DNA from 2 places in the Chromobacterium rhizoryzae genome. Region 2 is predicted to be linked to the other one. Evidence: predicted binding sites of a transcription regulator. Region 2 holds the regulator's gene; the other holds the start of a gene.

Region 1 (15,629 bases), 2.3 Mb from region 2:
CCGAAGGAAGTCACCGTGAACAACAACCCCATGGTATTGCCTGACATCTTCACTGTCCTTTGTATGCGGAATCCTTGGCGAAGATTCTAGCACGAGCCGTCGGCCTACCAGCCGGCCGCCGTCGCCATGCGGCGGCGAAACCAGCCGGTGATGGACAAACGCTGCCGGCCGGCCGGCAACACCTCGTGCCAGAAGCGGTCGGACAAAAACAGCGCCAGGGTGCCGGCCTCCGGCCGGACGTCGACATGGCGCTCGCCGTCCTCGTCCAGATAAAGCCGCATCTCGCCGCCGGCGTCGGCCGGCCAGTCGTCGTTCAGGTAGAGCACCGCGGTCAGCGCGCGCGCGTCGTCGTCGCGGAAGCGGTCCAGGTGTTTTTTATAGAAAGCGCCCTGCGGGTACACGGCGAAGTGGGACTCCAAGTCTTCCAGCCCCATGTAGAAGGCCTGGTTGACCGCCTGGCGGACGGCGTCCAGCTTGGAGAAATACAAGGATGCGGCGGAATCGGCATTGTCCGGCTCCAGCCACAGCACCGAGTCGGAACGGATTTCGCTGCGGCGGTTTTGCTGCGCGGCGCGCCCGACGGCGGCTTCATGGAACTTGCCCTGCTGCCAGTGGACGAGGCATTCCTCGCGCAGCAGGCGGATGTCTTCGGCAGAGAACAGGCTGCGGTCTACGACCCAGCCCTGTTCGGCAAGGTTGTCGATAACGGGCCCTAGCAAATAGGGCGAAACTTCAAAGTCTTGTGTCATGGTTCATTCTCCCAGGCGCGATTTCTACCACAGCCGCGCGCCAAGGAAAATGTCATTTATCAGTAATTTTCGCTGACCTGATCATACTCACCATGCAGCCATGCCAATACCAGCGGGAAATGGTCCCGGATGGCATCAGGATGGGTCAATAATGACACATGGTTGTAATCGTGCAGATGGCCGACGCGCCGGGACAGCAGGCGCAGCCGCGACAGGTGCGGGCCGGATTCGTCGCGGAAACGGCGCACGTCCTCCGGATGGCCGCGGCAGGGATCGTGGCCGGCGGCGAAGTACAGGGCCGGCGGCAAATGGGCGCCTTGGGCGGCGGCACCGTAATCGAAGCCGTCGTCGCTGTCCACCCAGGGCTTGGGCTGCGCCCACAGTTTGCTTTGCAGATGGCTCTTGTCGCTCTCGTCGTCCGCCCCCAGCCGGATGCGCCGCGCCGGCAGATAGCCGAACAGGCGGATCAAGACCCGCGAGGCGATATTCCACATGAAGTCCACCTCCACCAGCTTGTTCAGATTGCGCACCCGCACGCTGCGCTTGCTGCCGAAGTAAACCAGGCTGGCCACTTGCTCAGCCAGCTCGGGAAAGCGGATAAGGCAGCTGGACATGTGCACGCCGCCCCAGGAATGAGCCATCCAATGCAGCGGCGCGCCGTTCTTGAGTTCGCGGATGTGGCGATGCAGCGCCGGCAAATCCTCGCAGATGGTCTCGGTCTGCCCGTGGCGCGAGGCGCGGCTGATCTTGGGCAGACTGCGGCCGCGGCCGCGCAGATCGGCGACGAACACATCGTAGCCGGCCTCGGCCAGGTAATGAGCCAGCCCTCGGCCGGAATCGCTGTAAAAAGTGCGGCCGTTGGCCATCACCCCGTGCAACAACAGCACCGGCGGGCCGTCCTCGCGGCAATAAATGCGTTTCAGATACAGCTGCTCGCCGCCCACCGCGACAAAGCGGTCCTGCTGGCGCTTTTCCATGCCTTCTCCTCGTATCGGCGTCTGCTTCGTCGTCTGCGCGACAATTCAAACAAGCGCTTGATCATGACAAAAAAGCCGCCAAAGAGAAAGCCCGCCCTGCGTCAGAACCTGTTCAAAGTCTATCGAGCCAGAGCGAGACAAGGCGGACACGGCTGAAGAAGCGGAATGTACGGGTGGTAATGAGCATTCTGAAGACGTTTTCAACGCCGTATCGCCGACGCGTAGCAGATCGTAAACAAGTTCTCAGAGCCTGTTCAAAGTCTCGCGAGCAAGGGCGAGACAAGGCGAAAACGAGCGAAAAAGCGGAGTGTACAAGTGGTACATGAGCATTTTGAGCTTGTTTTTAACGCCGTATCGCCGAAGCGCAGCAGACTTTGAACAGGTTCTCAGGTCTTCAAGGCCGAAGCCTGCCACACGCCGCCGCCCCGGGCCTGCCGCAAGGCCTCGCCGCGCAGCGCCAGCCACCAGGCCAGCGCGCACAAGCTCGCCATCGCCGCGAATAAAGTCCCGCCGGACGCGCGGGCCAGCATCCAGCCGGCCAGCATCGGCCCCAGCGCTCCGCCCAGACTGGCCAGATTCTGCGCGCCGTAGTAGACGCCCTTGCAGTCCTCCGGCGCGATCGCGTCTATGTACAGGTATTCGGCCGGCACCAGCACGATCTCGCCTACGGTGAACACCAGCATCGCCGCGCACATGCCCAGCAGCCCGCCGGGGACCCAGCCCAAGCCCAAGGTGCCCAGCCCCAGCAGCAGAAAGCCGGCGCCGATGGCCTTCATCAAGCCGGCGTCGCCTATCCGCCGGCCCAGCGGGTATTGCAGCAAGATCACGCCGACCGCGTTGCAGCTGATCAGCGCCGACATCCAGCGCAGCACCTCGGCCTCCGGCAAGCTCTGCATCAGATACAGGGGCAGATAGCTGGAAAAACGCGCGTACACCAGGTTGGCCAAGGCGCAACTCAGGGTGAACAAGACCAGCACCCGGTCTTGCCGCAAACGGCCCAGCGTCGCCAGAAAGCCCGGCGCAGGCGCGCCGGCCTCCCGGCTGGGCGCGCAAGGGCCGCGCGGCGTCGCCGCTCCGCCGGCCGCGGCCAGCGCGATCGCGCACCAGAACGGCCAGTTCCCGTCCCAAGCCAACAGCAGGCTGCACAGCAAGGGCCCCAGCGCCCAGCCGACGTTGGCCAGGGTGTAACGCAGGGAAAAGGCCTTGCCGCGCCGCTCCGGCGGCAGCAAATCGCTGATCATGGCCTTGATCGCGATGCTGTGCACCGCCTGGCCGATCTCGCTGAGCGCCAGCGCCAGCGCGCTCCACCACAGCTGCTGGCTCAGCGGCAGCACCAGATAGTTCAACGCGATCAAGGCCGCGGCGCCCAGCAGCACCGGCCGCCGCGGCCAACGATCCAGCAAATGGCCGCCGTACAAGCCCATCAAGGCGGACAGCAGCAAGACGCCGCCCAGCAGCAGGCCGGTCTGCTCGCCGCTCAAGCTCAGTTGCCGCCCCAGGGTCAGCACCAGCAGCGGCGCGATCACCGCCCGGCTCATCGTCAACAACCAGGAGCCGGCCAGCAGCCAACGCACCTGGATTTCTTTTTCGCCAATCATGCCAAGGCCTATGCAAACAGGAAGTGCCCCCAGTATCCTGCTAAAAGCGGAATGTAAAAATGGATGCGAACCAAACAAATTGCTTCCGCTTTTAGCCTAGCCCTCAACCGGAAACGAGCATGAAGCTGGAACGACAATATCAGGCGCTGCACCAGGCCTACGCCGGCCGGCAGCCCGCCCAGCCGGGGCTGGCCGAGCTGTGCGCGCTGTGGGACTGCAGCGAGCGCAACGCCCGGCTGCAGCTGGCCAAGATGCGCGAGCGCGGCTGGCTGGCCTGGGAGCCGGGCCGGGGGCGCGGCCGCAAATCGCGGCTAAGCCTGCTCTGCCCGCCGGAACAGCTGGAATGGCAGCGTCTGCAGCGCTTGCTGCGCGACGGCAAGCTGGAGCAGGCCTTCGCCCAATTGCCGCCGCAGCGGCGCGAACAATTGCTGAGCGCGCTGCCGCAATACCTGGGCAGCGCCGCGCAAGGCCGCTGCCTGCGCATCCCGATACCGCATGCGCCGCTGAGCCTGGACCCGGTCACCGTCAGCGGCCGGCTGGAATCCCATCTGGTCCGGCAGATATTCGACCGGCTATGCCGTTTCGACCGCGCGCTGCAAAGCCTGCAGGGCGGCCTGGCCCATCACTGGGAAAGCGACGCCGCGGCCAGGCGCTGGCGCTTCTGGCTGCGCCCCGGCCTGCAATTCCACGACGGCTCGCCCTTGCAGGCCGACGCCGCGGCCGCCAGCCTGCTGCGACTGCGCGAATCCGACAATCCTTATCAGCGGCAATACCGCCACCTGAGCGCGGTCGAGGTCCACGATCCGCTGTCCTTCAGCTGCCGCTTGGACGACGGAGATTTTCTATGGCCGCAGCGGCTGGCCACCGCCAACAGCTCCATCGTCCCCTTGCGGCGCGGCGCCGACTTCGAACGCCTGCCGGTGGGCAGCGGTCCGTTCCGGGCGCTGCGCCACAGCGAGCAGCGGCTGAGCCTGGCCGCCTTCGCCGCCCATTACCGCGAGCGGGCGCTGCTGGACGAGATCGAGCTCTGGTTCATTCCCTCCGGCGACGACGGCCAGGACTTCCACCTGCGCCTGGATTACGCCAACGACGACGCCAACGGCACGCTGCAATCGGCCTGCACCTATTTGCTGCTGAACCCGGCCTTGCCGGATAGCGAGCGCGCTCCGCTGATGCGCTGGCTGGCCGAGCCCGCGTTGGTCCAGGCCAACGACGTTCTGCAGACGCCGGCGGCCGGCCTGCTGCCGGGCTGGCGACATCCCTTGCCGCGAGCCGAGCGCCGCCCCCGGCTGGACCGCCCCCGCCTGCGCCTGTTCCATTACGACCTGCCCTGCTTTCCGCCGCTGGCCGCCGCCATCCGCCAGCGCCTGGCCGCCCTGTCCATCGACCTGGAGATCCACGCCCTCAGCCGGCGCGCCTTTTTTCACGATCAGGACTGGTGGCGGCAGGCCGATCTGATGTTGTGCAGCGAGGTCTTGCACGACGATCGCGACTACAGCTGCCACGAATGGCTGGGCACCCGGCAACCGTTGCAGCGCGGCCTGGGCGCGGCGGCGCAGGCGCGGCTGAACGCGCAATTGCAGGACATCCAGCGCCAGCCGGACACCCAACAGCGGATGGCCGGTTACGCCGCCATCGGCGACTGGCTGTGCGCCGAGGGCTGGGTGCTGCCGCTATCGCATGAGCGCCAGGGCCATCAGGCCAGTCCCCAGCTGGCCGGCCTGCAAATGAGCGAAAACGGCTGGACCGATTTCGCCGGCCTGTGGCTGAGACCTGTCCAATCGGACTGATACGCGCGCGTCCCGCCACATTCCGCCCGCGCCGGGGCTTGAGAATCCGCGCGGCGTCCCTATATCGACAACAGGGCCCGTTTTACACCTAATCCATTGATCTAAAAGGAGAGTGAGATGAACATCCTGCCTTCCCGCGGCAATGTTAGCCTGTTTGACGAACTGTTCCGCGACTTCAGCCCCGGCTTTTTCATCAAGCCGCTGCACGGCGATCCCCTGCCCAGCCAGATCAAGATCGACGTGAGGGAATCCGAAACCCTGTTCACCGTTCACGCGGAAATCCCCGGCGTCGGCAAGGAGGATATCCATGTGGAAGTGGACGGCCCGCTGGTCACCATCAAGGCGGAAGTGCGTCAGACGGACAGCGAGCGCAAGGACGAACGCCCGCTGCGCACCGAGCGGTTTTACGGCGCGGTGTCGCGCAGCTTCCAGCTGCCGGCCGAGATCGAACGCAACGCGGCCAGCGCCAAGTATGAAAACGGCGTGCTCAGCCTGACGCTGCCGAAGAAACAAGGCGGACAGGGCGGGCAACGGCTGCGCGTAGAATAAGCCGCGCCGGGCAACCCAAGCCGCCATGAAAAAAGCCCCGGTTTGAAACCGGGGCTTTGTGTTGAGCGGCGCGAGACGACTCAGGCTTCCAAAATCTTGGACACGATCTCGTACACGTCCTTGGACAGCGTTTGCCCGGCCAGGCGCTGCAACTGCTCGCGCATCAGCGCCTGACGCGCCGGCTCCAGCTTCTTCAGTCGGCGGAAGGCGTTGACGATGCGGCTGGCCACCTGCGGATTGATCGCGTCCAGCGCCAGCACCTGATCGGCGAGGAAGCGATAGCCGCTGCCGTCGGCGGCGTGGAACAAGGCCATATTGGCGCCGAAGGTGCCGATCAGCGCGCGCGCCTTATTGGGGTTCTTCAAGGTGAAGGCCGGATGCTGCATCGCCGCCTGCACATGCTCCAGCGTGCCCGGCAGTTGGCTGCTGGCCACCAGCATGAAGAACTTGTCCATCACCAGCGCGTCGCCCTGCCAGCGGGCGGCGAAGGCGGTGAAGCAATCGTCGCGCTCGGCGCCGTCGCGATCGCGCAAGGCCAGCATCGCGCCCATCTGGTCGGTCATATTGTCCGCCTCCTGGCACTGCTTGGAGGCGGCCTCCGCCGGCCAGGCGTCGTCCAGGCGGTTCAGCATGGCCAGCGCGCGGTTCTTCAGATCGCGCTTACCGGCGTCCTGCGGCTTGTAATCGCGGGTCTGGCTCAGCTCGTACGCCTCGCGCCACTCGCCGCGCAGCGCCTGCGCCAGCTCGTCCAGCACGAAATCGCGCACCTGATGGATGCTCGCCGGATCGGCCGCCTCCACCATCTCCAGGATTTCCGCCTCGGAAGGCAGAGCCAGCATCAAGGCCTTGAACGCCGGATCGGCGACATGGTCCTTGAGCACCGCGCGGAAGGCGGAGACGAAGGTTTCCGGCAACTTCAGCTCGCCGCCGGCGGCCAGCGTCGTCAACAGCTGCTTGAACAGGCGCTCGGCCAAGGTCTGGCCGGCCTCCCAGCGGCTGAAGCTGTCGCTGTCGTTGGCCATCAGGAAAGCCAGTTGGTCGTCGCGCCAATCGAAATCCAGCTTCACCGGCGCGGAGAAGCCGCGCAGCAGCGAAGGCACCGGCTCAGCCGGCACGTCGACGAAGGTGAAGCTCTGCTCCGCCGCCTTGACGTCCAGCACCCGGGTGCCGCCCTGCGCCTCGGCCTCGCCTTCCATCCGCAGCGGCAGGTCGGCGCCGTCCGCGCCCACCAGACCCAGGGCCAGCGGGATGTGGAAGGGCTGCTTCTGCTCCTGGCCCGGGGTGGCCGGGCAGGATTGGCGCACGTTCAGGGTGTAGCTGCGCGCCACGCTGTCGTAACGGCCGCTGACGCTGAGCACCGGGGTGCCGGCCTGGCTGTACCACAGGCCGAACTGACCCAGGTCCACGTCGTTGGCGTCGGCCATCGCCGCGCGGAAGTCGTCGCAGGTCACCGCCTGGCCGTCATGGCGTTTGAAATACAGATCCATGCCCTTGCGGAAGCCGGCTTCGCCCAGCAAGGTGTGATACATGCGCACCACTTCCGCGCCTTTTTCATACACCGTCATGGTGTAGAAATTATTCATCTCGATATAGCTGTCCGGGCGGATGGGATGGGAGGTGGGGCCCGCGTCCTCCGGGAACTGATGAGCGCGCAGGCCCTTGACGTCCTCGATGCGCTTGACCGCGCGGCTGCTCATGTCGGCGCCGAACTCCTGGTCGCGGAACACGGTCAGGCCTTCCTTCAGCGACAGCTGGAACCAGTCGCGGCAGGTGACGCGGTTGCCGGTCCAGTTGTGGAAGTATTCATGGCCGATCACCCGCTCCACGCCCTGGAAGTCGGCGTCGGTGGCGGTGTCCTTGCGTGCCAGCACGTACTTGGTGTTGAAGACGTTGAGGCCCTTGTTCTCCATCGCGCCCATATTGAAGTCGCCGACGGCGACGATCATATAGATGTCCAGATCGTATTCCAGGCCGAAGCGCTGCTCGTCCCACTTCATCGAGTGCTTCAGGGACTCCATCGCGTGCTGGGTCTTGTCCTGATCGGCCGGTTCGGTCCAGATCTCCAGCGCCACTTCACGGCCGCGCATGGTGACGAACTTGTCCTTCAGCGCCGTCAGCTTGCCGGCCACCAAGGCGAACAGATAAGACGGCTTCTTGTACGGGTCCACCCACTTCACCCAGTGACGCTTCTTGTCCACCATGCCCTCGCCCACCTTGTTGCCGTTGGAGAGCAGCACCGGGAATTTATGCTTGTCCGCCATGATGGTGGTGGTGAACTTTGCCATCACGTCGGGACGGTCCAGGTAATAGGTGATTTTGCGGAAGCCTTCCGGCTCGCATTGGGTGAACAGATTGCCGTTGGACGCGTACAAGCCCATCAGACTGGTGTTGGCCGCCGGATCGATCTCGGTTTCCACTTCCAGGATGAAGCTGTCCGGCACGCCGCGCACGGTCAGTTGATCGTCGGCCAGCGCGTAGCCGCCTTCGCCCAGGCGTTCGCCGTCCAGCGTCACCGCCACCAATGCGGCGCTGCCGTCCAGCACCAGATCGTCCTGGCGCACGGCCTTGTCGTTGCGGGTCACCACCAGACGCGCGTGCACGCGGGTGGCGTCGTCTTCAATGTCGAAGCTCAGATCGACGCGGTCGATCAGAAAAGCGGGGGCTGCGTAGTCGTTGCGGTACTTGACTTGCGGCTGTTGAGCCATGTCTACGTCTCCTTCGATGCCGGCTGCGCCGGTCTTGGCTGGAGGGGGACGACGCCGGGCAGCGGCGCCGACCCGATGAATATTAGCGGCGCAGCCACTGCGCGCCGCCGTCCTGCAACAGCAGGCGGCAGGCGTCGGCAGGAGCGGCTTGCAATTCCACTTGCGCGCTGATCAGTTCGTCGCGGCGGAACCAGTGCAGTTTCAGCTTATCGCCGGGCTGGTAGCGCGCCAGCGCCTTGTCCAGGTCCACGGCCTTGAGCTTGTCTATGGCCACGATCACGTCGCCGCCGGACAGGCCGGCGCCTTGCGCCGCGCCGCCGTCGTAGACATTGAGCACGCGCACGCCCTGGGCCTCGGCCACGGCCTTGACCCCCAGGCTGGCCGGCGCAGGCTTGCCGCTCAACGCCAGGCCGCCGCGGTCGCCGGCGTTGGCCGCCGGCTCGAAGCGCAGCTCCACGCCCTGGGCCGCCAACAGTTCGGCCAGCGGCAGGGACTCAACGCCGCGCAGCGCGCGATCGAAAAAGGCCTTGAGGTCCAGGCCGGTGACGGCCTGCGCCTGGCTTTCCCACTCGTCCTCGGCCAGGCCCTTGCCGTCGTCCAGCCATTTGCGCCACAGCGCGCGCATCACGTCGTCCAGCGACTGACGGCCCTGGCTGTCGCGGCGTATGGTCAGGTCCAGCGCCAGCGCGGCCAGCGCGCCCTTGGTGTAATAGCTGACGATGCTGTTGGGGCTGTTTTCGTCTTGTCGATAGTACTTGGTCCACGCTTCGAAGCTGGATTGCTCCAGCGTCTGCTTCAAGCGGCCGGCGCCGCGCTCGACGCCGCTGATGGTTTCCGCCAGCAGGCCCAGATAGCGCTTCTCGTCTATCAGGCCGCAACGCACCAGGCTCAAGTCGTCGTAATAGGAGGTGATGCCCTCGAAGGCCCACAGCAGACGGGTATAGCCTTCCTGGTTCAGATCGTAGGGCGTGAACGCCGCCGGCTTCATCCGCTTGACGTTCCAGCTGTGGAAATATTCGTGGCTGATCAGGCCCAGCAGCTTCAGATAGCCGTCGCCGATCTCCTCGACGCCCTGCTGCGGCAAGTCGTCGCGGTTGGCCACCAGCGCGGTGGAGGCGCGATGCTCCAGGCCGCCGTAGATGTCCTTGCCGACGAAAAGCATGAACACGTAGCGCTCGAAGGGCGCCGGCTCGCCGAACAGCTTGATCTGGTATTCGCAGATTTTCTTGGCGTCGCGCGCCAGGCGCTTGAGGTCGGCGCGGAAGCGGCCGGAGACGACGAATTCGTGCGGCACGCCGCAGGCTTTGAAGCTGACGCGTTCGAAAGCGCCCAGTTCCACCGGGTGGTCGATCAACTCGTCGTAAGAGGCGGCCTGATAGCCGCCGAAGCCGGTTTTCTTGTCCGCGCCGCGCGCCGGCAAGCTGGTCGCCACCTTCCAATCGGCGTAGGCCTTGCCTTCCGGCGGCAGGATCTCCACCTCGCAAGCCTCGTTCTCGTAGCCGTCCGCCGCCAGGAAAACGCTGCTGCCGTTATAGAAGCCGCGCTGCGCGTCCAGATAAGCGCCGCGCACCGACAGATCAAACGCATAAACTTTATAGCGTAGAACCAACGAGCCCTTGACTGGCGCGGCTTGCCAACTGTTTTTTGTCAGCTGGACCAGCCGCACCGCTTTTCCCGCGGATTCCGCGCGAATTTCCACAATATGTTTGGAGAACTCCCGGATCATGTAACTGCCGGGAATCCACGCCGGCAATGAGAAAATCTGGCCATTCTTGGCGGGCCGGGAAACGGTCAGGACGACCTCGAAAAGATGCGCCTCCGGGGCGCTCGGACATAGGGTGTAGCGGACGGAAACGGTCATGATCTGCCTGCAATCGTTGCAAAACCTTCTGATTTTAGCACTTGCCGCGGGTAAACGCTGCGTTTTATGACATCTTGATCCAGGTCAAGAAGGCTGGGCCGCCAGACAATACAATCTCGGTCAGTAGCAACAGTATTTGCAAGAACTGTCACGCTCGCTTGAGACATAAATAAAGACAAATGGGAAAGCGACATCCCCCGGCCGTCCAAACTGGCCCGATATGGGTAATTGATTTAGAATGCCGGGTTAACTAAATGGGGAAATTGCGCTGTCGCAATACGGGATGAACTGCTAATACAGACATCAGTACCGCTGCGATCTGGGTCAAGCGCTTGATTTTAATAAAAGTCGTTTTCCCTGCGGCATCGTCTGGATACAGTCACATCGGTACAGATGGGGACAGTTTCCCGGACTTCAAGCCGCCGATTAGATATGTCACGTTCTGAGTTAGCAACCTTGGAGAAAACCCTAAATGGAAACGCAATCCACTTATAACTATAAGGTGGTGCGCCAATTTGCCATCATGACCGTCGTGTGGGGCATTGTCGGTATGTTGGTGGGCGTCATCATTGCGGCCCAACTGGTGTGGCCCGAATTGAACTTCGGCCCCTGGTTCCACTTTGGCCGCCTGCGTCCTCTGCACACCAATGCGGTCATCTTCGCCTTTGGCGGTTGCGGCCTGTTCGCCACCTCCTATTACGTGGTGCAGCGTACCTGTAACGTCCGGCTGATCTCCGACAAGCTCGCCGCCTTCACCTTCTGGGGCTGGCAGCTGGTGATCGTGCTGGCCGCCATCACCTTGCCGCTGGGCCTGACCACCAGCAAGGAATACGCCGAGCTGGAATGGCCGATCAAACTGCTGATCGCGGTGATCTGGGTTGTTTACGCCATCGTTTTCTTCGGCACCATCGCCATCCGCAAGGTCAAGCACATCTACGTGGCCAACTGGTTCTACGGCGCCTTCATCCTGGCCGTGGCCCTGCTGCACATCGTCAACTCCGCCTTCGTGCCGGTGTCGCTGTGGAAATCCTACTCCGCCTACTCCGGCGCCGTGGACGCCATGGTGCAATGGTGGTACGGCCACAACGCCGTGGGCTTCTTCCTGACCGCCGCCTTCCTGGGCATGATGTACTACTTCATCCCGAAACAGGCCGGCCGTCCGGTTTACTCCTACCGCCTGTCCGTGGTGCACTTCTGGGCGCTGATCTTCACCTATATGTGGGCCGGTCCTCACCACCTGCATTACACCAGCCTGCCTGACTGGACCCAGTCCGTAGGCATGGTGTTCTCCCTGGTGCTGCTGGCTCCGAGCTGGGGCGGCATGATCAACGGCATCATGACGCTGTCCGGCGCCTGGCATAAGCTGCGCACCGATCCGGTGTTGAAATTCCTGGTGGTCTCGCTGTCCTTCTACGGCATGTCCACCTTCGAAGGCCCGATGATGTCGATCAAGACCGTCAACGCCTTGTCCCACTACACCGACTGGACCATCGGCCATGTGCACTCCGGCGCGCTGGGCTGGGTGGGCTTCATCACCATCGGTTCCATGTACTACCTGATTCCGCGCCTGTTCGGCCGCGAATCCATGTTCAGCCTGAAGCTGGTTGAAGCCCATTTCTGGCTCGCCACCGTCGGCGTGGTGCTGTACATCGCCGCGCTGTGGATCTCCGGCGTGACCCAGGGCCTGATGTGGCGCGCGCTGAACCCGGACGGCACCCTGACCTACGCCTTCGTAGAGGCGGTCAAGGCCACCTATCCGTACCACTTCGTGCGTCTGCTCGGCGGCTTCCTGTACCTGCTCGGCATGTTCCTGATGGCCTACAACACCTTCCGCACCGTAACCGCGGGCCGTGCCGTAGACGCCAAGATCCCGGCCATCACCGCCCACGCTCATTGAGGCGCAAGGAAACATCATGGATAAGATACAAAAACTGATCGAAGAACACGTCGGCTATCTGATCGTGTTCACCCTGCTGGTCGTCAGCGTGGCCGGTCTGGTGGAAATTCTGCCGCTGGCCTTCCAGAAATCGACCACTCAGCCGGTGGCCGGCGTCAAGCCCTACACCGCCGTGCAGCTGGCCGGCCGCGACATCTACATCCGCGAAGGCTGCCATACCTGCCACACGCAGATGATCCGTCCGTTCCGCGCTGAAACCGAGCGCTATGGCCACTACTCCGTGGCCGGCGAATCGGTGTACGACCACCCCTTCCTGTGGGGCTCCAAGCGCACCGGTCCGGACCTGGCCCGCGTGGGCGCCCGTTACTCCGACGAATGGCACCGCGTGCACCTGATCAACCCGCGCGACGTGGTTCCCGAGTCCAATATGCCGGCCTTCCCGTGGCTGGCCAAGAATCTGGCCGACGCCGACATTGTGCCGACCAAGATGAAGGCGCTGCGCCTGGTGGGCGTTCCCTATACCGACAAGGACATCGCCGAGGCCAAGGCCCAGGTGGAGGGCAAGTCGGAAATGGACGTGCTGGTCGCTTACCTGCAAGGCCTGGGCCTTGCCTTGAAGAACGTTCGTTAAGCCATGGACTGGGTAACCATCGGACGCTCGCTGTTCACGGTAGTGTGCTTTGCATTCTTCATCGTGGTGCTGGGCATCGCCTACAGCAAGCGCTCCAAGAACCGGTATGAGGACGCGGCCAACCTGCCCTTCCTCGACGACGACAAGGTGCAGGAAGCGGAACAAGACCAAGCTTCCAACGGAGCAAGAAAATGAGTGATTTCGTGAGCGAATTCTGGAACATCTGGATCACCGCGATCGTGCTGGGCGGCCTCGTCTGGCTGACCTATCTGGTGTTTTCGCAATCCAAGATCAAGGTGCAAAAGGGCGAACAGGTGGAGATCACCGGCCACGTGTGGGACGGCGACCTCTCCGAGTACAACCACCCGCTGCCGCGCTGGTGGATGCTGATGTTCTACGTGACCCTGGCCTTCGCCGTGGTCTATCTGATCCTGTATCCCGGCCTCGGTACCTGGAAAGGCATGTTCGGCTGGACCTCGGTAGACCAGTACAAGAAGGAACGCGCACAGGCGGAAGCCAAGTATCAGCCGCTGTACGACCAGTTCCTGAAGCAGGACGTCAAGGCCGTGGCCGCGGATCCCAAGGCTCAGGAAATGGGCAAGCGCCTGTTCCAGACCTACTGCGTGCAGTGCCACGGTTCCGACGCCCGCGGCGCCAAGGGCTTCCCCAACCTGACCGACAACAAGTGGCTGTGGGGCGGTGACATCAAGACCATCCATACCACCATCTCCGAAGGCCGTCACGGCCAGATGCCGGCCTGGGGCGCGGCGTTCGGCGAGGAAAAGGTCAAGGACGTGGCCAACTACGTGCTTTCCCTGTCCAAGCGCAAGCATGACGCGGAGCGCGCGGTGCGCGGCAAGGAAACCTTCGCCACGGTCTGTATCGCCTGCCACGGCGCGGACGGCAAGGGCAACCCGCAGCTGGGCGCGCCCAATCTGACCGACAACAACTGGCTGTACGGCGGCAGCGAGAAAACCATCATCGAAACCATCACCAACGGCCGCAACAACCAGATGCCGGCCTGGAAAGACTTCCTGGGTGAAGGCAAGGTGCATCTGTTGACCGCTTACGTCTGGGGCTTGTCCAACAACCCCAAAGCGCCGCAATAAACCGGTGCCGACCTACTGCCCGCTCACGCGGGCAGTATTCTTTCGCGAGGATGTTATATGATTTCATATAACATCTCCGCTCCGACGCAGCCGCGCATTTCGCCAAGTCCATGCCGCGCATGGCTTTGGCCAAATCCGCAGAGAAGGAAACGCCCATGTCCGATTCGCTCAAGGAAATTCCGATCAAGGTCGAACCGCCGCGCCAGGCCGGCCAGCAGCCCGACGCCACCGAGACCGTTTCTCTGTACGAGTCGCATATCAAGATCTATCCGCGCGCCGTCAAAGGCCTGTTCAACAATCTGCGCGTGCTCTTCGTCATAGGCACCCAGCTGGTCTTCCTCGGCCTGCCCTGGCTGAGCTGGAACGGACGCCAGGCGCTGCATTTCGACCTGATCGAACGCAAATTCCACCTGTTCGGCCTCACCATCTGGCCGCAGGACTTCGTCTATCTGGCCGCGCTGCTGATGTGCTGCGCCTTCGCCCTGTTCACCTGGACCACCATCGCCGGCCGGCTGTGGTGCGGTTATTCCTGTCCGCAGACGGTCTACACCGAAATCATGCTGTGGATAGAGCAATGGGTGGAAGGCGACCGCAACAAGCGCATCAAGCTGGACAAGTCGCCGATGAGCTTGCGCAAATTTCGTCTCAAATTCACCAAGCACGCCTTGATGATCCTGTTCTCGCTGTGGACCGGCTTCACCCTGGTGGGCTACTTCACGCCGATCCGCGATCTGGTGGCCGCCGCGCCGCGCTTCGACTACGGGCCCTGGGAAGCGTTCTGGATGTTCTTCTACGCCGGCTTCACCTATCTGCTGGCCAACTTCATGCGCGAGCAGGTCTGCAAATACATGTGCCCGTACGCGCGCTTCCAGAGCGTGATGTTCGACGCCGACACTCTGATCATTTCCTATGACGAAAAGCGCGGCGAGCCGCGCGGCGCGCGCAAGAAAGGCAGCGACCCGAAGGAACAGGGTCTGGGCGCCTGCATCAACTGCAGCATCTGCGTTCAAGTCTGCCCGGTGGGCATAGACATCCGCAACGGCCTGCAATACGAGTGCATAGGCTGCGCGGCCTGCATCGACGCCTGCGACGAGGTGATGGATAAAATGGCCTATCCGCGCGGCCTGATCCGTTACACCACGGAAAACGCGCTGGAAGGCAAATACCCGGAAAAGGCCATCGCCTCCCGGCTCAAGCGCCCGCGCGTGATACTGTATACGCTGGTGCTCAGCGTCGTTATCGCCACCTCCATCGGCTCCATGCTGATGCGCAAGCCCTTCAAGGTGGACGTGCTGCGCGACCGCGCCTCGCTGGTGCGCGAAACCGATGCCGGCTGGCTGGAAAACACCTATATCATTAAAATTATCAATACTACGGAACAGAATCAGCATTTCAGGATCACAGCATCGGGCTTGCCCGGCCTGAAAGTGCAGGCCGACCGCAAGGACATCGCTGTCGCGGCCACCGGCAACACCGACGTCACCGTTCACGTCCAGGCCGATCCGCAGTACGCGACCAAGGGCAGCCACGAGATCCGCTTCCTGATCGAGTCCATCAACAACCCTTCCCTGCAAGTGGAAGAGAAGTCCAGCTTCATCGGAGAGTAATACATGCAGCACACCCACCCTGCTCCGCGCCCCTGGTACCGCGAGCCCTGGCCCTGGATTCTGTTCGGCCTGCCGCTGATTTCCGTCATCGTCGGCGTGATGTTCCTCGCCACCGCGATCCGCACCGACGACGGCCTGGTCACCGACGACTATTAC
Region 2 (15,629 bases):
CATGGAAAAGCAGAAAGTGGACCTGCTCAGCCTGTCCGCCCACAAAGTGTACGGCCCCAAGGGCATCGGCGCCCTGTACGTGCGCCGCAAACCGCGCGTGCGCCTGGAAGCGCAGATGCACGGCGGCGGCCATGAGCGCGGCTTCCGCTCCGGCACCCTGGCCACCCACCAGATCGTGGGCATGGGCGAAGCCTTCCGCATCGCCCGCGAAGAGATGGACAGCGAGCGCGAACGCATCCGCATGCTGCGCGACCGCCTGTGGAACGGCATCAAGAACATGGAAGAGGTCTACATCAACGGCGACATCGACCAACGCGTGCCGCACAACCTCAATGTCAGCTTCAACTTCGTCGAAGGCGAAAGCCTGATCATGGCGATCAAGGAGCTGGCCGTATCCAGCGGTTCGGCTTGTACCTCGGCTTCGCTGGAGCCGTCCTACGTGCTGCGCGCGCTGGGCCGCAACGACGAAATGGCCCACAGCTCGATCCGCTTCACGCTGGGCCGCTTCACCACCGAGGAGGAAATCGACTTCGCGGTGAATCTGCTAAACCAAAAGATCGGCAAGCTGCGCGAACTGTCCCCCTTGTGGGAAATGTTCAAAGACGGCGTGGATCTGAATTCGGTTCAATGGGCCGCCCACTAAGGGCGACAGCAATATCCAGCGCCGAGCCGGCCAGGCCGGAGCGGCGCTGAAGGAGACAATCATGGCATACAGCGACAAGGTAATGGATCACTACGAAAACCCGCGCAACGTGGGCTCTTTCGAAAAAGGCGACGACAGCGTGGGCACCGGCATGGTGGGCGCGCCGGCCTGTGGCGACGTGATGAAGCTGCAAATCAAGGTGGGTGAGGACGGCGTGATTCAGGACGCCAAGTTCAAGACTTACGGCTGCGGCTCCGCCATCGCCTCCTCCTCGCTGGTGACCGAATGGGTCAAGGGCAAATCGCTGGACGAGGCGCTGGATATCAAGAACACCGCCATCGCCGAAGAACTGGCCTTGCCGCCGGTGAAGATTCACTGCTCCATCCTGGCCGAAGACGCGATCAAGGCCGCGGTCAACGACTACAAGCAAAAGCACGGCAAATAATCAGCGGGGACACATCATGGCTATCACCCTTTCCGAACGCGCCGCCGCTCACGTCAGCGCCTTCATCGCCAAACGCGGCAAGGGCTTGGGCATCCGTCTGGGCGTCAAGACCTCCGGCTGCTCCGGCATGGCCTACAAGCTGGAGTTCGTCGACGCGGCCAGCGACGAAGACGTGACCTTTGAAAGCCATGGCGTCACCGTGTTCACCGATGCCAAGAGCCTGGCCTATCTCGACGGCACCGAGCTGGATTACGCCAAGGAAGGCTTGAACGAGGGGTTTCAGTTCAACAACCCCAACGTCAAAAACGAGTGCGGCTGCGGCGAAAGCTTCAACGTCTGACCCCGGCAGGCGGGCGCGCTTCGGCGCCGCCCGCCCGTCGTCCAACTGTACGCTAGGTTTTCCGGCCCCGTCCCTATGAGCACCGATTTCAGCCAAGACTTCTTCTCCCTGTTCAATCTGCCGCGCCGTTTCGCCATCGACGGCCAAGCGCTGGAGCACGCCTGGCGCACCGCCGCGGCCCAGGTCCATCCCGACCGCTACGCCAGCAGCTCCGACGCCGAAAAACGCAGCGCGCTGATGCAGGCCACCCGGGTCAACGAAGCCTACCAAACGCTGAAGTCGCCGCTGAACCGCGCCCGCTACCTGCTGACGCTCGCCGGCGTGGACACCCAGGAAGACACCAACACCCAGATGCCGGCCGCCTTCCTGATGGCGCAGATGGAATGGCGCGAAAACATCGAAGAAGCCCGCGCCGGCGGCGAGCTCGAACGCCTGGAAGCCTTGTCGCGCCAGTTGCGGGACGAGAGCCGCTCGCATCAGGCCGAGCTGGAGCTGGCGCTGGACCAGCGCGCCGACTTGGACGCCGCCGCGCTTCTAGTGAGAAAATTGCGGTTTTTGGAAAAACTGGACCAGGAAATCGGCGATGCCATCGAGGCGCTGCTTGACTGAGCCCTCGGCCGCCGGCCCTTCCCCGTCGTGGGGATCGCGCTCCGGCCCGTCCTCTCCATCCGCCTCCGCCGCAGCAGGCGGCTTACCTCGAACTGATTTGAACTGAATATGGCCTTACTGCAAATCGCCGAACCCGGCCTCTCCGCCGCCCCTCACCAACACCGATTGGCGATCGGCATCGATCTGGGCACCACCAATTCCCTGGTGGCCTCGGTGCGCAGCGGATCCGCCGCCGTGCTCAAGGACGAGCACGGCCGCAGCCTGCTGCCCTCGGTGGTGCGCTACGCCGAAGAAGGCGGCGTCAGCGTGGGCTACGACGCCCAGAAAGAGCAGAACAAGGACCCGCACAACACCATCGTCTCGGTGAAGCGCTTCATGGGCCGCGGCCTGGCCGATCTGCCGGACGTCCGCAACCTGCCCTATCGCTTCGTCGACGCGCCCGGCATGCTGCAACTGGTGACCCGCGGCGGTATCAAAAGCCCGGTGGAAATCTCCGCCGACATTCTGCGCACCCTGAAACAGCGCGCCGAAGCCAGCCTGGGCGGCGATCTGACCGGCGCGGTCATCACCGTGCCGGCCTATTTCGACGACGCCCAGCGTCAGGCCACCAAGGACGCCGCGCGTCTGGCCGGCCTGAACGTGCTGCGCCTGCTGAACGAACCCACCGCCGCCGCCATCGCCTACGGGCTGGACAACGGCAGCGAAGGCATATACGTCGTCTACGATCTGGGCGGCGGCACCTTCGACGTCTCCATTCTCAAACTCAGCCGCGGCGTGTTCGAAGTGCTGGCCACCAGCGGCGACTCCGCGCTGGGCGGCGACGACTTCGACCATCGCGTCTACTGCTGGATGCTGGAACAAGCCGGCCTGTCCGGGCTAGGCGCCCAGGATACCCGCTTGCTGCTGACCCGCGCCCGCGAGGCCAAGGAAGCGCTGACCGAGCACGCGGAGACTCAGATCACCGCGCTGCTGTCCGACGGCCAGGCCCTGAACCTGACGCTGGACCAGGACACCTTCCGCGGCATCACCAAGAACCTGGTGGACAAGACCCTGCTGCCGGTGCGCAAGGCGCTGCGCGACGCCGGCGTCGCCGCGGACGAGGTCCATGGCGTGGTGATGGTGGGCGGCGCCACCCGCATGCCCCAGGTGCAAAAAGCCGTCGGCGATTTCTTCCGCCAGGAGCCGCTGACCAATCTGGACCCGGACAAGGTCGTCGCCTTGGGCGCGGCGATCCAGGCCAATGTGCTGGCCGGCAACAAGGGCGACGACGAGTGGCTGCTGCTGGACGTGATCCCGCTGTCGCTGGGCATCGAGACCATGGGCGGCCTGACCGAGAAGATCATTCCGCGCAACAGCACCATCCCTGTGGCCCGCGCTCAGGACTTCACCACCTTCAAGGACGGCCAGACCGCGATGTCCATCCACGTGCTGCAAGGCGAGCGCGAGCTGGTGGCCGATTGCCGTTCGCTGGCCAAGTTCACCCTGAGCGGCATCCCGCCGATGGTGGCCGGCGCGGCGCGCATCCGCATCACCTTCCAGGTGGACGCCGACGGCCTGCTGGAAGTGTCCGCCCGCGAACAGACCAGCGGCGTGGAAGCGCGCATCGAGGTCAAGCCCTCCTACGGCCTGAGTGACGAGGAAATCAGCCGCATGCTGACCGAGTCCATGACCCATGTGCATGAAGACATCGAGGCGCGCAAACTGCGCGAAGCCGTCGTCGACGCCACCAGCCTCAGCGAGGCCTGTCGCGTTGCGCTCGCCAGCGACGGCGACCTGCTGGACGCCGACGAACGCGCCGCGGTGGAAGAGGCGCTGGCGGCCGTGGACGCGGCCATCGCCGCCGCTCAAATCGCACGCGAGGTCAACGAGGCCTCCGGCCGCCTCAACCGCGCCACCGAAGAATTCGCCTCGCGCCGCATGGATCGCAATATCCGACGCGCGCTCAAAGGCCACAACATTTCCGATTTGTAAGGATCCGCCATGCCGCGAATCATCGTATTGCCCCACGCCGACCTCTGCCCGGAAGGCCTGGTCATCGACAACGCCGAACCCGGCCAGAACATCTGCCAGGTCCTGCTGGATCACGATATCGAGATCGAGCACGCCTGCGAGATGTCCTGTGCCTGCACAACCTGCCATTGCATCGTCCGCGAAGGCGGCGACTCCCTGAACGAAGCCGACGAGCTGGAAGAAGACCTGCTGGACAAGGCCTGGGGACTGGAAGCCCAGTCCCGGCTGTCCTGCCAGGCCATTGTCGCCGATGAGGATTTGGTGATAGACATTCCCCGGTACACCATCAACCACGCCCGCGAACACCACTAGGAACACGCCCTAAAATCCCTGTAGCCGCGTTGCGCCGCCTTGCCGTACCTCATGTACTGTCCGCGGCGGCGCGCCTTGCTACAGCCGCTGCGCTGGATTTTATGAGCGGTTCCCCGCTCAGGAGACAAGAAGATGAAATGGACCGACGTGCTGGACATCGCCATCGAACTGGCGGAAACCCATCCGGAAGTCGACCCCAAGACCGTGCGCTTCGTTGATCTGCACAACTGGGTCGTCGAGCTGCCGGATTTTGACGACGACCACAGCCGCGGCGGCGAACGCGTGCTGGAGGCGATCCAGCAAGCCTGGATCGACGAGGTGTAATAAGCCTCCCCGCCCCCCGTTTTAGCAAGGCCGCGTCGCAGGATGCGGCCTTTTTGCCGTCTTGGGCCCAAAACCCGCCGTCTCCGCATAGGAAAAGACGGGCCGATGGCGGTATCATCGGACAAAGGCTGCGACAGCCCGCCGGCAGCCTCCTCTTTCGAAACGGAGCTCCCTGATGTTCACCCTCATCATCGGCAATAAAAACTACTCCTCCTGGTCCCTGCGCCCCTGGCTGGTGCTGAAAATGCTGGACGAGCCGTTTGAAGAGCAGCAGATCGATCTCTACCTGTCCGACACCAAGGCCCGCATCCTGGCCGCCAACCCGGCCGGCAAGGTGCCCGTGCTGATAGACCGCAAGCTGCGGATCTGGGATTCGCTGGCCATCTGCGAATACCTGGCCGAATGCTTTCCCGCCGCCAAGCTGTGGCCGGACGACGCGGGACTGCGCGCGGTCGCCCGCTCCATCGTCGCCGAGATCCACTCCGGCTTCTCCGCGCTGCGCGAACACCTGGCGATGAATCTGACGCTGCGCCACATCAATTATCAGAGCACGCCGGCGGTGGAGTTCGACATCGCCCGCATCATCTCGCTGTGGGAAGAGCATCTGCCGCGCCACCAGGCCAACGGCGAATTCATCTTCGGCGGCTTCAGCATCGCCGACGCCTTCTTCGCTCCCATCGCCACCCGCTTCCACACTTATAACGTCAAATTGCCGGAGCAATCGCAGGCTTACGTCGATCGTCTGCTGGCTTTGCCGGCGATGCGGGAGTGGTATGAGGCCGCCCAGGCGGAAGGTCAGCGCGCGTCATAGCGGATAATGTCGCAATTAGAGTGGAAGGACGCGCCATAACTCATTAGAATGGCGCGTTTTTTTATCATTTTTACGCGTAGAAGGATAGTTTCATGACCACCCCGTTCATCATCGGCGTTGCAGGCGGCAGCGGCAGCGGTAAAACCACGGTGACCAATCAAGTGCTGGAAACCATTGGCTCCGAGATGGCGGCAGTGATCATTCAAGACTATTACTACCGCGATCAGAGCCATCTGACCTTCGAACAGCGGCTGGCCACCAACTACGACCACCCGCAAGCCTTCGACTGGCCGCTGCTGATCGAGCACATCGACGATCTGCGCAACGGCCGCGCCATCGAAATGCCGGTCTACGACTTCGCCAACCACACCCGCGCCGAGGAAACCATCACCGTGCAGCCGGCGCCGGTCATCGTCATCGAAGGCCTGTTCCCGCTGTACGACGCCGCGCTGCGCGACATGATGTCCTTGAAGATCTTCGTCGACACCGATTCCGACGTGCGCTTCATCCGTCGTCTCAAGCGCGACATCACCGAACGCGGCCGCACCACCGACAGCGTGATCGAACAATACCTGACCACGGTGCGCCCGATGCACAACCAGTTCATCGAGCCCACCAAGCGCTTCGCCGACGTGATCCTGCCGCACGGCGCCAATGATCCGGCGGTGGACATCATCACCACCAAGGTGGCCAGCCTGATGGTGCACAACTGATTTACCCGGCGGCGTCCGCGCCGCCGTCTTCCGCCCGCTTAGCGGGCCCCAAGCACAGGAGCACTCCATGCACACAATCAAACCGCGCAATCCGCACGCTTGCGCGCCCATCATGAAAAAAGGCGGCGCCCACGGACAAAGCCGCTCCGGACAGCGCCAGGCCGGACGCCAGGCCATGCTGGCCGAACTGGATCTGGATTGGGATCTGGATTGGAACGAAGCGGACGCCTATCCGCCGCAGCCGCAAGCCGCTGCCGACGACGAGCCGGCGGTTTTTGGCGACGTGAATAACAAAGAGCCGCGCAATGCGCGGCTCTTTGTTATTCACGGGGCCCAGCCGGCGTTTAAACGTCGGACTTCAACTGCAGCAAATCCCAACGATTGCCGTACAAGTCCTCGAACACCACCACGGTGCCGTATTCCTCCTCGCGCGGCTGCTCGCTGAAGCTCACGCCCGCCGCCGCCATGCGGCGGTAATCGCGCCAGAAATCGTCGGTATGCAGGAAGAAACCCACGCGGCCGCCGGTCTGGCCGCCCACCGCCGCCTGCTGCCGCGCATTGCTCGCCTTGGCCAGCAGCAGCGCGCACTCGCTCGCTCCCGGCGGCGCCACGCGCACCCAGCGCTTGTCCTCGCCCTGGCGCTCATCCTCCAGCAAGACAAAGCCCAGCTTGTCCACATACCAGGCGATGGCTTCATCGTAATCCGTCACCACCAGGGCGACCGAACCCAAAAACTGTTTCATATCATGCTCCAAACAAAAACGGCGCCCCCGAGGACGCCGTGACGCGTTAGCCGCTCAAGCCCCAAGGGGCCCAAGCCGGCAGCGCTTACTTGCCGATATGCGGCGCCAGCGTATGCAGCAGCTGCGCCAGCACTTTCGGGTTGGCGGCGACGATGTCGCCGGACTCCAGCCAGCCTTGTTCGCCGGACAAATCGGTGACGATGCCGCCCGCTTCCTGCACGATCAGGCTGCCCGCGGCGATGTCCCAAGGCTTGAGGTTCAGCTCCCAGAAACCTTCCACGCGGCCGCAAGCGACATTGCACAGGTCCAGCGAGGCCGCGCCTTCGCGGCGTACGCCGGCGGTCTTGGCCAGCACATCCTTGAGCATGCCCAGGTATTGGTCGATATAGCTTTGGTCGGACACCGGGAAGCCGGTGGCGATCACGCATTCATTCATCATGAAGCGTTTGGACACGCGGATGCGGCGATCGTTGAGGAAGGCGCCGACGCCGCGCGAGGCGGTGAACAGATCGTTGCGGTTGGGGTCGAAGACCACGGCTTGCTGCACCTGGCCCTTGTGCGCCAGCGCGATGGAGATCGCGTACTGCGGGTGGCCGTGCAGGAAGTTGGTAGTGCCGTCGATCGGATCGATGATCCACTCGTATTCCGACGAACCGATGCCTTTCGCGCCGGACTCTTCTGCTAGAATCGCGTGCTTGGGATAAGCTTCCAGAATGGAAGCGATGATGGACTCTTCCGCGGCGCGGTCCACTTCGGTCACGAAGTCATTGTGTTTCTTGCGCTCTACGCGCACCGCGTCGAGATTCAGCGACGCGCGCTGGATGACACTGCCGGCGCGGCGAGCGGCTTTCACCGCGACATTGAGCATCGGATGCATTGACGGCCTCTACACTTTCAACCATGACAGACGTCCGCCACATGACGCGACGTCTGCTAGTAACAATCTGGGTTAAGGAACAAGAAAAACCCGGCGCAATCGGGCAAGGCCGCACGCCTGCCCAATCCGGCAAACGCTGGCCTTGCGCGCAAAACGGCGCGCGGGCTTTCGATAAGCCGGCTATTTTAATGTGAAACTGCTGATGAATAAACCCCAAGTACCTGATTTTCTGAAAAACATTCGCATCGTGTTGGCCCGCCCCAACCATCCGGGCAATATCGGCTCCGCCGCCCGGGCGATGAAAACCATGGGCCTGAGCCGGCTGTATCTGGTTGAACCCAAAGTGTTTCCCAGCGACGAGGCCAATACGCTGGCCTCCGGCGCGGTGGATCTTCTGGAGCAGGCCACCGTGGTGTCCAGCCTGGCCGAGGCCTTGCAAGACGTCACCATCGCCTGCGCGCTGACCAGCCGCCGTCGCGAGCTGACCACCCCGCTGTCCACCCCGCGCCAGACCACGCCGGAACTGGTGGCGCGCGCCCGCGCCGGCGAACAGGTGGCCCTGGTGTTCGGCAACGAGACCTTCGGCCTGTCCATTGAAGAAGTCGAACAATGCAACCGCCTGGTGACCATCCCCGGCAACCCGGACTACTTCTCGCTGAATCTGGCGATGGCGGTGCAGGTGATGACTTACGAACTGTTCAGCCACACCGGCGTGGACGTCGACTATCTGCGCGCAGACAGCGACGCGGCGGCGCTGGGCGAGGTGGAGGGCTTCTGCGGCCACCTGGAACAGACCATGGACAAGATAGGCTATTTCCGCCGCCGCAACAGCGAACGGATGATGCGCCGGATGCGCACCCTGTTCAACCGCTCCGGCCTGCTGCGCGAGGAAATCGACATCCTGCGCGGCTTCCTCAAACAGGTGCAGCGCGCCGCCGACGGCGAAGTCCGCCGCGACGCGCCCGGACAGGATGGCGAATAAGCCGCCGTTCACCCTGCCCTACGCGCACCCGGCGGTGCGCGATCTGGCTTTTCTGCTCTCCGCGCCCTCTCCCTGGCGCAGCGGCGCGGACATCCCGCCGCAGCGGCTGCTGGGGGCCGACGGCCCGGCCTTGCTGCAAACGCTGGACGCCGATCCTGCCGAACTTCAGCACTGGCTGGCGCGCCAGCCCACCCGCCGTCTGGGCCATTACGCGGAACGGCTGCTGTCCTTCTGGTTCCGGCTGGCGCCGCACATCGAACTGGTGGCCAGCAATCTGCCGGTGCGCGCGCCGGACGGCCGCACCGTCGGCGAGTTCGACTTCCTGCTGCGCCTAGACGGCCAACCGCTGCATCTGGAAGCCGCCAGCAAGTTCTATCTGCAACTGGGCCGCAGCGCGGACACCTTGACCGGCCCCAGCCTGCGCGACGCCTGGGCGCTGAAAGCCCATAAACTGCAAACCCAGCTGCGCCTGTCCCGCCACCCGGCGGCGCAAGCGACGCTTCCGGCGGGCTTTGAGGGCTGCGCGGTCGGCGCCCGGCTCAGCGGCTGGCTCTTCCACGCCCGCGACACCGCGCCGGAAGCGCCGCCCGGCGCCCAGCCGCTGTACGGGCAATACTGGCCGCTGCGCGGCGACTGGCCGGCGTTGAATGCGGATTCGCGCTGGGCCTGGCTGCCCAGGCTCAGTTGGCTGGCGCCGGCGCGCCGCTCACGGGAACACACCGCCGACGCGGCGGAACTGCGCGCGCGCCTGGAACAGGCCGAGGCGCCGCAGCTACTGGCCGAACTGCAACCCGGCCCCGACGGCGACTGGCATGAAGTGGCCCGCGGCTTCGCCGTGCCGCCGGGCTGGCCTCAGGAAGCGCCGCTGTCGCGGCTGCTGCTGCAAATCGCGGACTGCGCGCCGGCCCCATGAAAAAAGGCAAGCCCGAGGGCTTGCCTTGCGTTTTCCATCTGTCCGCCCGCGCGGCGGAATCAATGTCCGTTGGCGTGAGCGCAGCCGGAAATCAGCGCCTTCAATTCGTCCACCATCACCAGTTGGATGTGCTTGTGATCGACGGTGATCCAGCCTTGCTGCTGGAACTTGGACAGCGTGCGGCTGACGGTTTCCAGCTTCAGGCCGAGGAAGCTGCCGATTTCCTCGCGGCTCATGCGCAGGATGAAGTCGTTGGCGGCGAAGCCGCGGGTGGACAGACGCTGCGACAGATTGAGCAGGAAGGCGGCCAGGCGCTCTTCCGCCTTCATGTTGCCCAATAACAACATTACATTCTGATCGCGAACGATCTCGCGGCTCATCAGACGGTAGAAATGGTGCTGCAGGGTGGGAATTTCGCGGCCCAGGCTCTCCATGCGGCTGAACGGCAGCTCGCACACCTCGCTGTCCTCCAGCGCGATGGCGTCGCAGCCGTGCACATTGGCGGAAATGCCGTCCAGGCCCATCAGTTCGCCGGACATATGGAAGCCTGTGACCTGCTCGCGGCCGTCCTGGCTGGCGACGCTGGTCTTGAAGAAGCCGGTGCGCACCGCGAACAGCGAACGGAAGCCTTCGCCGCTGCGGAACAAGTACTCGCCGCGCTTCAAACGGCGGCTTTGGCGGATCACCGCGTCGAGCTGGGTCAGCTCCTCGCGGTTAAGCCCCACAGGTAGACAAAGTTCCTTCAGGCTGCAGTTGGAGCAGGAGACCTTCAGGTTATGCAAAGAGATATGGTTCTGATCGGACATGGCATGTTTAGTACAAGCTTGCGATGAAGCTTGACCCTTATCAAAGCGAAATTCGCAGGATTTCCGCAAATTTACCAGTCCACCAGAGGTTTTGCCATCCAAATACGACATGAAGACCACCCACCCATTTTCTCCTGCCCATTTTGAATTCGACCGCGCGCTGATTGAGCGCCTCGACGGGACAGGTCCTAGATATACGTCATACCCGACAGCGGATCGCTTTACGCCGGGTTTTGCCGAAAGAGACTACATCCACTGGCTACGGCAGCGCAGCATCGGCGCCAACCGGAAACCTTTATCATTGTACGCTCATATACCTTTTTGCAACACTATCTGCTACTACTGCGGTTGCAACAAGATCATCACCAAGGACAGCGGCAAAGCGGACTTGTACCTGGACTACCTGGAGAAGGAGGTCCGCATGATCGCCTCCTGTCTGGGCCGCCGCGAGCAAGTGATACAGCTGCATTTCGGCGGCGGCACCCCCACTTTCTTGTCCGACGCGCAACTGGAACGATTGATGACCTTGCTCAAGACTCATTTCGAGTTCTTGAAGGAGGGGGAGTATTCCATAGAAATAGACCCGCGCAAAGTCAGCGCGGCGACAATCTTCAAACTGGCCGAACTCGGCTTCAACCGCATCAGCGTCGGGATTCAGGACTTTGAACCGGCGGTGCAGCAGGCGGTGAACCGGGTGCAGTCCGAAGAGGAAACACTGGAGGTGATCCAGGCCGCGCGCGACGCCGGCTTCAAGTCCGTCAGCGTCGATCTGATCTACGGCCTGCCGCTGCAGACCCGGGAATCGGTGCGCCGCACGCTGGACAAGGTGATCGCCATCGGGCCGGACCGGCTGGCGCTGTACAACTACGCCCACCTGCCCACCGTGTTCATGCCGCAGCGGCGCATCAACGAGGCCGATCTGCCCTCGCCGGAAACCAAGCTGGACATCCTGCAGGACTCGGTGCAGCGCCTGGCCGACGCCGGCTATGTCTTCATCGGCATGGATCACTTCGCCAAGCCGGACGACGAACTGGCCTCCGCCCTGCGCCAGGGCCGGCTGCAACGCAATTTCCAGGGTTACTCCACCCATGCGGACTGCGACATGATCGGTCTTGGCGTGTCCTCCATCGGCAAGATCGGCCCCTGTTACAGCCAGAGCGCCAAGGACTTGGACAGTTATTACGCGGCGCTGGACAGCGGCCATCTGCCGGTGTTGCGCGGGCTGACGCTGGACAATGACGACATCCTGCGCCGCAGCATCATCCAGGGCCTGATGTGTCGCTTCTCGCTGTCGGTGGAGGCGCTGGAAGAGATCCACGGCATCAACTTCGCCGAGTACTTCGCCGAAGAACTGCCGCAGATCCGCGAATACCAGCAACTGGGCCTGCTGTCCTTCGACGGCGACTTCATCATGGTGGAGCCCAAGGGCCGCTTCCTGATCCGCAATATCGCGATGATCTTCGACCGGCATCTGCGAGAGCGCCGCACCCAGGCGCGCTACTCCAAGACCATTTGAACGGGGCTAGCAACAAAACAGCCCGCGTCTGGACGCGGGCTGTTTATCGTTGGAGCCGGACGCAGGCTTACCAGATGTCTTTTTCCACCTTGGCGGCCAGTTCCGGGTAATCCGCCACCTTGAACACCGGGGTGGACTCGCCCCGCTTCAGCTGACGCTCGTAATCCTTCAGCACGATGAAGAAATAACGCGACAGCAGCACGATGGCCACCAGATTGATCAGCGCCATCAGGCCCATGGCGAAGTCGGCCATATCCCACACCAGCGGCAGGCTGGCCACCGCGCCGAACATCACCATCGCCAGCACGATCAGACGGAAGGCCAGCAAGATCCCCTTATTGCTGCGGATGAATTCGACATTGCCCTCGGCGTAAGCGTAATTGCCGATGATGGTGGAAAAAGCGAACAGGAACATCGCCACCGCTAGGAAGGACGCGCCTATCGGGCCGAACTGCGATTCGATCGCCTTCTGCGTCAGCGCCACGCCGCTCAAACCCTGGTCATACACGCCGGACAGCAGAATGATGGCGGCGGTGGCGGTACAGATCACCATGGTGTCGATGAAGACGCCGAACATCTGGATCGCGCCCTGACTCGCCGGGTGACGCGAAGTCGCCGTCGCCGCCGCGTTGGGGGCGGAGCCCATGCCCGCCTCATTGGAGAACAGGCCGCGCTTGATGCCCAGCATCATCGCCTGGCTCACCGCATAGCCGGCAAAGCCGCCCGCCGCCTGCTCCAGACCGAAGGCGCTCTTGACGATCAACACGATCAAACCCGGCAGCTCGGCCGCGTGCGCCGCCAAGACATAGAAGGTCATCAGCAGATAAATGGCCGCCATCACCGGCACCAGCCACTCGGCCACCCGCGCCACCGAGCGCACGCCGCCAAAAATGATGGGGGCAGTCATCACCACCAGGGCGATGCCCACCATATAGCGGTTCCAGCCCCAGGCGCCCTCGGTGGCCGCCACGATGGAGTTGGCCTGCACCGCGTTGAACACCAGGCCGAAGGCCAGGATCAGACACAGGGCGAAGATCACGCCCAGCCAGCGTTGCCCCAGGCCTTTCTGGATGTAGTAGGCCGGGCCGCCGCGGAAGGTGTCGTCATGGTGATTGGTCTTGAACAGCTGCGCCAAAGTCGATTCGGCGAAAGCGCTGGCCATGCCCAGCATGGCGGTCAGCCACATCCAGAACACCGCGCCGGGGCCGCCGGCGGCAATGGCGATGGCCACGCCGGCGATATTGCCGGTGCCCACCCGGCTGGCGAGGCCGGTGGCGAAAGCCTGGAACGGCGAAATATCGTCCTTGCTGCGATGGCCGCCGCGGCCGCCCATCATTTCGCGCCAGCCGCGCGCGAACAGCCTCAGCTGCAACAGGCCGGAACGCAACGAGAAATACAAGCCGACGGCCAACAACAGACCGATCAGCATCTTGCCCCAAATCACATCATTGGCGGCATTGATAAACGAATGAAGCAAGTCCATGGATCCTCTTAAAGCTCTGAGCGTGGCAATCTGGAAATGGGCGACGCGCGCCGGAAGGATTTCAGACTGGAAGATTGACCCCGTCCCGATCTTGGCGCCGGGCTCGAGGGTTGCGGTCTTGACGAGACGGCTCCCCGCGGCCGTCAGGCCGCCTGCTTCGGGACACCGCTTCGTCAGACTGTTTTGATGCGAAACCCGGCGAATTTAGCAAAATAGAGTGATTGCTGGCAATGCCGGACGCCATCGGCCAAAGCCGCGCCAGCCGGCTTTCCGTCGCGCCCGGGAACGCCTTTGTCATTGATCCCGTCCAGAGAGCGGCCTATTTATCCAAGCACAAAACAATCAAAAGTCATTTTTGATGACTTAAGCATTATGGCCGGTTGCCTTCATACGCCAGACAAGGCAAAGCTCATGCTCCCGCCCGCAATGAACTGATACGCGACGCTTCAGCCCAGCCATCGCATTTCATGCGGCAATCGCAGTCCGTGAAAATTGCCTATTCTGGAACTGGCGCGGTAGACGTTCACATTGCGGGCGTCGCCGCCACAGTCAGGAGCGAAATCATGACAACGCCCGTGGTAAGGCTGATGCAGCGCTTGAGCTACCCCAGCCGCTTTGCGCTGATCGGCGCGGTCTTTGCCGTCGCCTTACTCTATATGGTGTACGGTCTGTATCGAACCAATCAGGACAATATCGACTTTTCGCAAAAAGAAAGAGTCGGCGTGTCCTACATCCAGCCGCTGCATCACCTGCTGGGCGCGCTGGAACAAGCTCAGGATCTGGCCGTGCGAGCGGCGCAGGGCGAGGCCGCCGCCAAGGCGGCGCTGCCGGCGGCGCAGGCGCAGTTGGAGCAAGGCTGGAACCGGCTGCAAAGCGCCCATGAACAATACGGCGCCATCCTGCAAACCGACGAGGCCTGGAAAACCGCCAGCGCCGCGCGAGGCACGCTGTCGCGGATAGGCGCAGCGCCGCCGCCGCAAGTGATCGCCAGCTTCGACAGCACCGCGGACAAACTCAACGCCCTGCTCGGCGCCGCCAGCGACAATTCCAATCTGACGCTGGACCCGGACATCGACAGCTATTACCTGATGGACGCCGCCACCGCCAAGCTGCCCTCGCTGAGCAACTACATCGGCGAAGCGCTGGCCTGGGCCGCCAAACCGGAAGCCGGCCAGGCGCTGACGCCGGCGGAACGCGACCGCCTGGTGGAACTGCGCCCGCTGATCAACGGCGCGCTGGACGGCTTGAATGGCGATCTGGCCAAGGCGCTGGCCTACAATCCGGCGCTGAAGACCGCGCTGAACGCCGAATCCCAGGCCTTGGCCGCGTTTCATCAAGGCCAGGGCGCGGCCATAGACAAGGCCATCGCCGGCCAAACCGGCGCGGCCTTGGCGGTGAGCGGCATGGCGGCGAAAAACGCCGAGATCGGCGCCCGCTTCGGCGACGTGACGCTGAACAATCTGGACACGCTGCTGCAAGCCCGCATCGAACGGATGCAGGCCCAGCGCAATTTCTACATCGGCATCGGCCTGGCCGCCATGCTGCTGGCCAGCTTCCTGTTCCACCAGCTCTATCTGTCCATCACCCTGCAACTGGGCGGCGAGCCTTTCTACGTTCAAAGCGTGGTCGAGCAATTGGCCGCCGGCCAGCTGGGCACCCGCATCCAGTTGCGCGAACAGGACCGTAGCAGCTTGCTCGCCTCCATCGGCCAGATGCGCGACCAATTGCGCGACACCGTGACCCAGTTGCTGGACACCTCGCGCGAAGTCAATTCGGCCGCCGACCAGATGGCGCAAAGCGCCCAGAACGTGTCCCACAGCAGCACCAAGCAAACTCAGGCGGCGGCCAGCATGGCGGCGGCGATCGAACAGTTGAGCACCAGCCTGATGGTCAGCGCCGAGCAATCGGAACAAGCCAATCAACTCTCGCGCGCCGCGGTCAGCCAATCCAGCGAGGGCAACGCCATCATCCACGACGCCAGCGCCAGCATGGACAGCATCGTGCGCGACGTGTCCTCGGCCTCGGAAACCATAGGCGCGCTGGGCCAGCAATCGGAGTCCATCGCCAGCATCGTCGATGTGATCCGCGATGTCGCCGACCAA

Evidence for each region. The regulator FNR, encoded in region 2, switches genes on or off when oxygen is low (the NO sensors DNR and NnrR bind a similar motif). The targets are predictions, from matches to a motif close to TTGATNNNNATCAA.
Region 1: ccoN (cytochrome-c oxidase, cbb3-type subunit I) is a predicted target of FNR. The motif match lies at 10,562-10,575, and genes of this name have one in related genera.

What each region holds. Positions count from the first base shown of each region.
Region 1 is NZ_CP066126.1:1,057,717-1,073,345, reverse strand. Features, by position in the region: gene aroC (chorismate synthase) at 1-47, opposite strand, end outside; gene JC616_RS04825 (2OG-Fe(II) oxygenase) at 105-749, opposite strand; gene JC616_RS04820 (alpha/beta fold hydrolase) at 809-1,726, opposite strand; gene JC616_RS04815 (MFS transporter) at 2,113-3,324, opposite strand; gene JC616_RS04810 (SgrR family transcriptional regulator) at 3,444-5,114, shown strand; gene JC616_RS04805 (Hsp20/alpha crystallin family protein) at 5,232-5,663, shown strand; gene pepN (aminopeptidase N) at 5,744-8,368, opposite strand; gene JC616_RS04795 (M61 family metallopeptidase) at 8,451-10,229, opposite strand; gene ccoN (cytochrome-c oxidase, cbb3-type subunit I) at 10,702-12,126, shown strand; gene ccoO (cytochrome-c oxidase, cbb3-type subunit II) at 12,143-12,757, shown strand; gene JC616_RS04780 (cbb3-type cytochrome oxidase subunit 3) at 12,761-12,952, shown strand; gene ccoP (cytochrome-c oxidase, cbb3-type subunit III) at 12,949-13,866, shown strand; gene ccoG (cytochrome c oxidase accessory protein CcoG) at 14,022-15,473, shown strand; gene JC616_RS04765 (FixH family protein) at 15,477-15,629, shown strand, end outside.
Region 2 is NZ_CP066126.1:4,042,195-4,057,823, forward strand. Features, by position in the region: gene JC616_RS18325 (IscS subfamily cysteine desulfurase) at 1-643, shown strand, start outside; gene iscU (Fe-S cluster assembly scaffold IscU) at 705-1,088, shown strand; gene iscA (iron-sulfur cluster assembly protein IscA) at 1,105-1,428, shown strand; gene hscB (Fe-S protein assembly co-chaperone HscB) at 1,504-2,037, shown strand; gene hscA (Fe-S protein assembly chaperone HscA) at 2,146-4,008, shown strand; gene fdx (ISC system 2Fe-2S type ferredoxin) at 4,018-4,359, shown strand; gene iscX (Fe-S cluster assembly protein IscX) at 4,492-4,683, shown strand; gene JC616_RS18360 (glutathione S-transferase family protein) at 4,859-5,494, shown strand; gene udk (uridine kinase) at 5,587-6,207, shown strand; gene JC616_RS18370 (hypothetical protein) at 6,209-6,535, opposite strand; gene JC616_RS18375 (VOC family protein) at 6,552-6,950, opposite strand; gene JC616_RS18380 (inositol monophosphatase family protein) at 7,036-7,827, opposite strand; gene JC616_RS18385 (RNA methyltransferase) at 8,030-8,809, shown strand; gene JC616_RS18390 (DUF1853 family protein) at 8,799-9,722, shown strand; gene fnr (fumarate/nitrate reduction transcriptional regulator Fnr) at 9,782-10,528, opposite strand; gene hemN (oxygen-independent coproporphyrinogen III oxidase) at 10,638-12,044, shown strand; gene JC616_RS18405 (alanine/glycine:cation symporter family protein) at 12,112-13,527, opposite strand; gene JC616_RS18410 (methyl-accepting chemotaxis protein) at 14,091-15,629, shown strand, end outside.